Regions from separate parts of the Paenisporosarcina sp. FSL H8-0542 genome, predicted to be linked through region 2. Evidence: a T-box and tRNA genes for the amino acid it is inferred to sense, from the RefSeq annotation. Region 2 holds a T-box; the other holds one or more tRNA genes.

Region 1 (3,323 bases), 1.2 Mb from region 2:
GCCTGATAAGCGTGAGGTCGATGGTTCGAGTCCATTTAGGCCCACCATTCCGAAGTAGCTCAGTGGTAGAGCAATCGACTGTTAATCGATTGGTCGTAGGTTCGAGTCCTACCTTCGGAGCCAATTATTTCTGGGGAAGTACTCAAGTGGCTGAAGAGGCGCCCCTGCTAAGGGTGTAGGTCGGGCAACCGGCGCGAGGGTTCAAATCCCTCCTTCTCCGCCAGATGTAAGGCCCCTTGGTCAAGCGGTTAAGACACCGCCCTTTCACGGCGGTAACACGGGTTCGAATCCCGTAGGGGTCATTTAAAAAGATGCGCTATCTTCGGGATAGCGTGTTTTTTTATGGAGAAATGTCGAATTGTAGCGAAACGTGACAGACGAAATTCATACAAGTATTTTTATAAACAAACAACCGCAATTGCGGTTGTTTTTCATTCTATATTATGTAGCCGATCAATAAACCTATGCCGAGTAAGAATCCGAATAGTGTATTTGTTAATGCTGTATCTTTCATAGCCGGCATTACTTCCAGTGGGTGTTCTTTTGTTTTGAAAACTTGGATGTCATGCACTGGTTTCTTTACGCTTAAGATCACAAATAGTGCCCAAGGCGTAACAAGGTTTAGAACAACTAATATTAAAATCCAAATGTATGAAATTACGAACAGTGCTAACAAGACATTAACTGCTCGTTTGCGACCGATTAAGATGGCCATCGTTTTTCGACCACTTTCTTTATCACCTACTAAATCCCGAGTATTAATGGTTTTCAATGACCCGTTTATTCAGTTTTGAGTGAACAAAAATGTTTTTTTAAAAAAATAAAAAACACTTGTAAATTTCGTCAGACTTGTTATAATAAATCTTGTCTTAAAAAAAGAATACCCAGTCCAGTGATAATGGCAAAGAGGTCACACCCGTTCCCATACCGAACACGGAAGTTAAGCTCTTTAGCGCCGATGGTAGTTGGGGGTTTCCCCCTGTGAGAGTAGGACGTCGCTGGGCGATTTATTCCGGAGGATTAGCTCAGCTGGGAGAGCATCTGCCTTACAAGCAGAGGGTCGGCGGTTCGAGCCCGTCATCCTCCACCATTTTTTTTTAACACCGTGCCGGTGTAGCTCAGCTGGTAGAGCAACTGACTTGTAATCAGTAGGTCGAGGGTTCGACTCCTTTCGCCGGCACCATTGTTAGAGCCATTAGCTCAGTTGGTAGAGCATCTGACTTTTAATCAGAGGGTCGTAGGTTCGAATCCTACATGGCTCACCATTTTTATACTAAGTTGCGGGTGTGGCGGAACTGGCAGACGCACTAGACTTAGGATCTAGCGCCGCAAGGCGTGGGGGTTCGACTCCCTTCACCCGCACCATTCTTACAATATTATACGAGCGGAAGTAGTTCAGTGGTAGAACACCACCTTGCCAAGGTGGGGGTCGCGAGTTCGAACCTCGTCTTCCGCTCCATATCTTCTTGAATGCCGGGGTGGCGGAACTGGCAGACGCACAGGACTTAAAATCCTGCGGTAGGTGACTACCGTACCGGTTCGATTCCGGTCCTCGGCACCAGTTTTTAAAATAGTATAATATGCGCCCGTAGCTCAATTGGATAGAGCGTCTGACTACGGATCAGAAGGTTGTGGGTTCGACTCCTGCCGGGCGCGCCATAATTTTTGACTCGGGAAGTAGCTCAGCTTGGTAGAGCACTTGGTTTGGGACCAAGGGGTCGCAGGTTCGAATCCTGTCTTCCCGACCAGTTTATTTTATCCCTTTTACGGGGCCTTAGCTCAGCTGGGAGAGCGCCTGCCTTGCACGCAGGAGGTCAGCGGTTCGATCCCGCTAGGCTCCACCAACATTTTATAAAGATCCTGGCGGCGTAGCTCAGCTGGCTAGAGCGTACGGTTCATACCCGTGAGGTCGGGGGTTCGATCCCCTCTGCCGCCATTTTTTAGGACCTTTAGCTCAGTTGGTTAGAGCAGACGGCTCATAACCGTCCGGTCGCAGGTTCGAGTCCTGCAAGGTCCACCACTTATATACTGCGGAGGTATACCCAAGTCCGGCTGAAGGGATCGGTCTTGAAAACCGACAGGGGAGTCAAATCCCGCGGGGGTTCGAATCCCTCTACCTCCTCCATTTTTACTAAGTGTGTGGTGTAAGATCATCAAACATATAAACATACATATACTCGCGCTAAAGAAATCGTGATATTACTAGAAGCGTTGAGTCATAGTGTTTATAACAATAATATTATCGCGGGGTGGAGCAGCACGGTAGCTCGTTGGGCTCATAACCCAAAGGTCGCAGGTTCAAATCCTGCCCCCGCAACCAAATGGTCCCGTGGTGTAGCGGTTAACATGCCTGCCTGTCACGCAGGAGATCGCGGGTTCGATTCCCGTCGGGACCGCCATTTTTATTAAGTAATTCTTTAAGAATTTGAGATAAGCAAAGAAGGTCGAGGAAGCAATTGAGTAAAGGAAGGAGCGTACTAACGTACGTGACTGACTGAACGAAAGAAGCTGACAAAGAGATTCAAAGCTTAGCACAAATTCAATGTGGCTCAGTAGCTCAGTCGGTAGAGCAAAGGACTGAAAATCCTTGTGTCGGCGGTTCGATTCCGTCCTGAGCCACCATTATTATGCGGGTGTAGTTTAGTGGTAAAACCTCAGCCTTCCAAGCTGATGATGAGGGTTCGATTCCCTTCACCCGCTCCAATTTGTGGGCCTATAGCTCAGCTGGTTAGAGCGCACGCCTGATAAGCGTGAGGTCGATGGTTCGAGTCCATTTAGGCCCACCATTCCGAAGTAGCTCAGTGGTAGAGCAATCGACTGTTAATCGATTGGTCGTAGGTTCGAGTCCTACCTTCGGAGCCAATTATTTCTGGGGAAGTACTCAAGTGGCTGAAGAGGCGCCCCTGCTAAGGGTGTAGGTCGGGCAACCGGCGCGAGGGTTCAAATCCCTCCTTCTCCGCCAGACGTAAGGCCCCTTGGTCAAGCGGTTAAGACACCGCCCTTTCACGGCGGTAACACGGGTTCGAATCCCGTAGGGGTCATTTAAAAAGATGCGCTATCTTCGGGATAGCGTGTTTTTTTATGGAGAAATGTCGAATTGTAGCGAAATGCGACAGACGAAATTCATACAAGTATTTTTATAAACAAACAACCGCAATTGCTGAATGCAATTGCGGTTGTTTTTCATTCTATAATAAGTAGCCGATCAATAAACCTATACCGAGTAAGAATCCGAATAGTGTGTTTGTTAATGCTGTATCTTTCATAGCCGGCATTACTTCCAGTGGGTGTTCTTTTGTTTTGAAAACTTGGATGGCATGCAC
Region 2 (3,323 bases):
AGATGGAACAAGTTTTGCAACATTTCCGTAAAGACGAACAATCATTTATCGAACAAGTCAGCGGATGGCTTAGGGAGACACAGGATCGCTATGCGCCAAAGTTGACTGATTTTTTAGATCCAAGACAGCAATTTATCGTACATGCCCTTATCGGTCAGAATGGAGATGTGTTAACGACGGCTTTTGGTGAATTTCCGGAAGCTGAAAGAAAACGTATGCTTATTTCCCCTTCATATTTCGCTGCGACTGATGATGACTATGACATCACAATGTTTTCGATTAAATACCCTTCGAAATTCATCAACATTGAGCACCCCGATGTTTTAGGCTCCCTTATGTCATTAGGATTGGATCGATCAAAATTCGGAGATATTCGCGTTGACGACAATCGAATTGAATTTGCGGTAGCTTCGGAAGTTGCAGATTTTGTGCGGATGCATCTTACCTCCATTGGCAAAGCCAAAGTTCATGTTGAAGAACTACAACCTGATCATTCCTATTTAGAAAACCAGGATGTTTGGGTGGAGGAAACGCATACGGTAAGCTCAATGCGAATTGATACCATAATCGCTTCTCTATTTAATGTTTCCAGACAGAAAGCATCGCTGTTGGTTCATGGCGGAAAAGTGAAAGTGAACTGGACTGTTCGCGAACAACCATCATTTGAACTGCATGAATCCGATTTGCTATCTATTAGGGGCTATGGGAGAATTCGGATTGGCATGATTGAAGGACGTACAAAGAAAGACAAAATACGACTACAAATAGGGCGAATCGAACAAAATTCGTGAAATATATTCAAGAAAATTCGAATTATTGATGTCATCAACCACAATGAACGGTATAATAGTGGGAAATGATGCAGTAAGTAAAGGGGAGATTTTTGAAATGCCGCTATCACCACTAGATATTCATAACAAAGAGTTTGGTCGGGGGTTCCGAGGCTATAATGAAGATGAAGTCAACGAATTTTTGGACCAAGTGATTAAAGATTTCGAACTTCTAATCAAAGATAAAAAAGAATTGGAAGAGAAATTGAAGTCGTCAAGTGAGCGAGTTGGCCATTTCACAACTATTGAAATGACACTTCAGAAGTCAATCGTGGTTGCACAAGAAGCTGCAGAAGAAGTACGTCGAAACTCTCAAAAAGAAGCAAAGTTAATTGTTAAAGAAGCTGAGAAAAATGCGGACCGTATCGTAAATGAAGCGTTGACGAAAGCTCGCCGCATTGCCCTCGAGATCGAAGATTTGAAAAAGCAATCAAAAGTTTTCCGTAACCGTTTCAAAATGTTGGTGGAAGCACAACTTGATTTAATTAACACTGATGATTGGGATCACTTGATGCAATATGAAGTGGACACAACTCAGCTGGAAAGAATGGATTCAAAAGAAGACTAAGCACAGCTTGACGATTATGGAATCATTCCCTATAATATCTACATATTATAAGAAAAGCGAAGAACGTCTATATAGCAGGCGTTTGTAGCTAGACATAGTGAAACTATACACATTATTTTATATTAATACGCTGAAAGAGACAGTAGTTTGAAAGCACAGAAAAGCGATCCGGGGATGGTGGAAGCCCGGACAGGCGGCAATCAAATGAAAATCACTCTTGAGTAAAATCGCTGAACTTGATTTTGTAAGTGATTTCGGATTCACACCGTTAACGTGATCTAAGCTGGCAACTTCTTCATGTTGCAATTAGGGTGGTACCGCGAGTTATAACTTCTCGTCCCTTCATTGGGATGAGGAGTTTTTTTGTTTAGTTTAAGTTGATTGTCCCTGCAAGCATTGCGCTTGTCATATTAAAAGGAGGTTTTTTAATTGGAATATAAAAATACGTTATTGATGCCAAAAACTGAGTTCCCAATGCGCGGTGGTTTACCTACACGTGAACCGGCGATGCAAGAAAAATGGAATGAAATGAAACTTTATGAAAAAGTACTGGAGCGTACCAAAGACCGCCCGAGTTTCATTTTACATGACGGTCCTCCATATGCGAACGGCGATATTCACATGGGTCATGCTATGAACAAAGTGCTTAAAGACATGATTGTACGACACAAATCTATGACTGGTTATTATGCACCGTATGTTCCTGGTTGGGATACGCACGGTCTTCCGATTGAGCAAGCTTTAACGAATAAAGGTGTCAATCGCAAAGAAATGACTGTAGCAGAATTCCGGAACTTGTGTGAAACATATGCTTATGAACAAATTGACCGTCAACGTGAACAATTTAAACGTCTTGGTGTGCAAGGTGATTGGGAAAATCCATATGTGACATTGAAACCAGCGTATGAATCCCGTCAAATTGAAGTGTTCGGTGAAATGGCACGTAAAGGCTATATCTATAAAGGTTTAAAACCAGTTTATTGGTCTCCATCAAGTGAATCTGCTTTAGCAGAAGCTGAAATCGAATACCAGGACAAAAAATCTCCTTCTATCTACGTAAGTTTTGAAGTGACAGATGGTAAAGGCGTAGTTGCTGAAGGTACTAAAATTATTATTTGGACGACTACACCTTGGACAATTCCAGCTAATCTTGGAATTTCAGTCAATCCGGAATTCGACTATGTAATTGTGGAAGTTGAATCAACGCGCTACCTTGTAGCAAAAGCATTACTGGAGACGGTGGTAACTGCTCTTGAATGGGATTCTTATGAGATTGTTCAGACATTAAAAGGTGAACAAATGGATCGCATGGTAGCCAAACACCCTTTATATGATCGTGATTCGCTTGTAATGCTCGGGGACCATGTAACGGACGAGGGCGGTACTGGATGTGTTCATACAGCTCCTGGACACGGAGAAGAAGACTTCCAAGTTGGTAAAGCGTATGGACTTGAAGTACTTTCACCGATCGATGACCGTGGCGTATTGACTGCTGAAGCACCTGGCTTCGAAGGGTTATTCTATGATAAAGCCAATAAAGTTATCACAGAAGCTTTAGATGCTGTTGGTGCATTAGAAAAACTAACATTCTTTACACACTCTGCACCTCATGACTGGCGCACTAAAAAGCCGGTTATTTTCCGGGCAACAGCTCAATGGTTTGCTTCAGTTGAAGCATTCCGCGACCAATTATTAAAAGCAATTAAGGATACATCATTCACACCAGCATGGGGTGAGACTCGTCTCTTCAACATGGTCCGTGACCGTGGAGACTGGTGTATCTCACGACAACGTGTATGGGGTGTTCCAATCCCTGTCTTTTATGCGGAAGATGGAGAACCAATTTTAACGGAAGAAACGATTGCCCATGTTTCAAAATTGTTCCGTGAACACGGTTCAACGGTGTGGTTCGAACGTGAAGCGAA

The links. A T-box is a leader RNA that pairs with one kind of tRNA and senses whether it is charged. The one in region 2 lies ahead of ileS (isoleucine--tRNA ligase), so its partner is inferred to be a tRNA-Ile.
Region 1: it encodes a tRNA-Ile, which carries the amino acid that the T-box ahead of ileS (isoleucine--tRNA ligase) is inferred to sense. The anticodon was not compared.

Annotation. Positions count from the first base shown of each region.
Region 1 covers NZ_CP152050.1:1,089,381-1,092,703, forward strand. Annotated here, with positions in the region: tRNA gene MHH33_RS05820 (tRNA-Ile) at 1-47, shown strand, start outside; tRNA gene MHH33_RS05825 (tRNA-Asn) at 49-123, shown strand; tRNA gene MHH33_RS05830 (tRNA-Ser) at 133-223, shown strand; tRNA gene MHH33_RS05835 (tRNA-Glu) at 231-302, shown strand; gene MHH33_RS05840 (hypothetical protein) at 437-772, opposite strand; rRNA gene rrf (5S ribosomal RNA) at 889-1,004, shown strand; tRNA gene MHH33_RS05850 (tRNA-Val) at 1,015-1,090, shown strand; tRNA gene MHH33_RS05855 (tRNA-Thr) at 1,108-1,183, shown strand; tRNA gene MHH33_RS05860 (tRNA-Lys) at 1,190-1,265, shown strand; tRNA gene MHH33_RS05865 (tRNA-Leu) at 1,281-1,365, shown strand; tRNA gene MHH33_RS05870 (tRNA-Gly) at 1,385-1,459, shown strand; tRNA gene MHH33_RS05875 (tRNA-Leu) at 1,473-1,561, shown strand; tRNA gene MHH33_RS05880 (tRNA-Arg) at 1,583-1,659, shown strand; tRNA gene MHH33_RS05885 (tRNA-Pro) at 1,672-1,748, shown strand; tRNA gene MHH33_RS05890 (tRNA-Ala) at 1,769-1,844, shown strand; tRNA gene MHH33_RS05895 (tRNA-Met) at 1,863-1,936, shown strand; tRNA gene MHH33_RS05900 (tRNA-Ile) at 1,944-2,020, shown strand; tRNA gene MHH33_RS05905 (tRNA-Ser) at 2,033-2,125, shown strand; tRNA gene MHH33_RS05910 (tRNA-Met) at 2,244-2,320, shown strand; tRNA gene MHH33_RS05915 (tRNA-Asp) at 2,324-2,399, shown strand; tRNA gene MHH33_RS05920 (tRNA-Phe) at 2,547-2,622, shown strand; tRNA gene MHH33_RS05925 (tRNA-Gly) at 2,630-2,703, shown strand; tRNA gene MHH33_RS05930 (tRNA-Ile) at 2,710-2,786, shown strand; tRNA gene MHH33_RS05935 (tRNA-Asn) at 2,788-2,862, shown strand; tRNA gene MHH33_RS05940 (tRNA-Ser) at 2,872-2,962, shown strand; tRNA gene MHH33_RS05945 (tRNA-Glu) at 2,970-3,041, shown strand; gene MHH33_RS05950 (1,4-dihydroxy-2-naphthoate polyprenyltransferase) at 3,189-3,323, opposite strand, start outside.
Region 2 covers NZ_CP152050.1:2,302,283-2,305,605, reverse strand. Annotated here, with positions in the region: gene MHH33_RS11885 (RNA-binding protein) at 3-791, shown strand; gene MHH33_RS11880 (DivIVA domain-containing protein) at 889-1,398, shown strand; T-box leader at 1,520-1,743, shown strand; gene ileS (isoleucine--tRNA ligase) at 1,828-3,323, shown strand, end outside.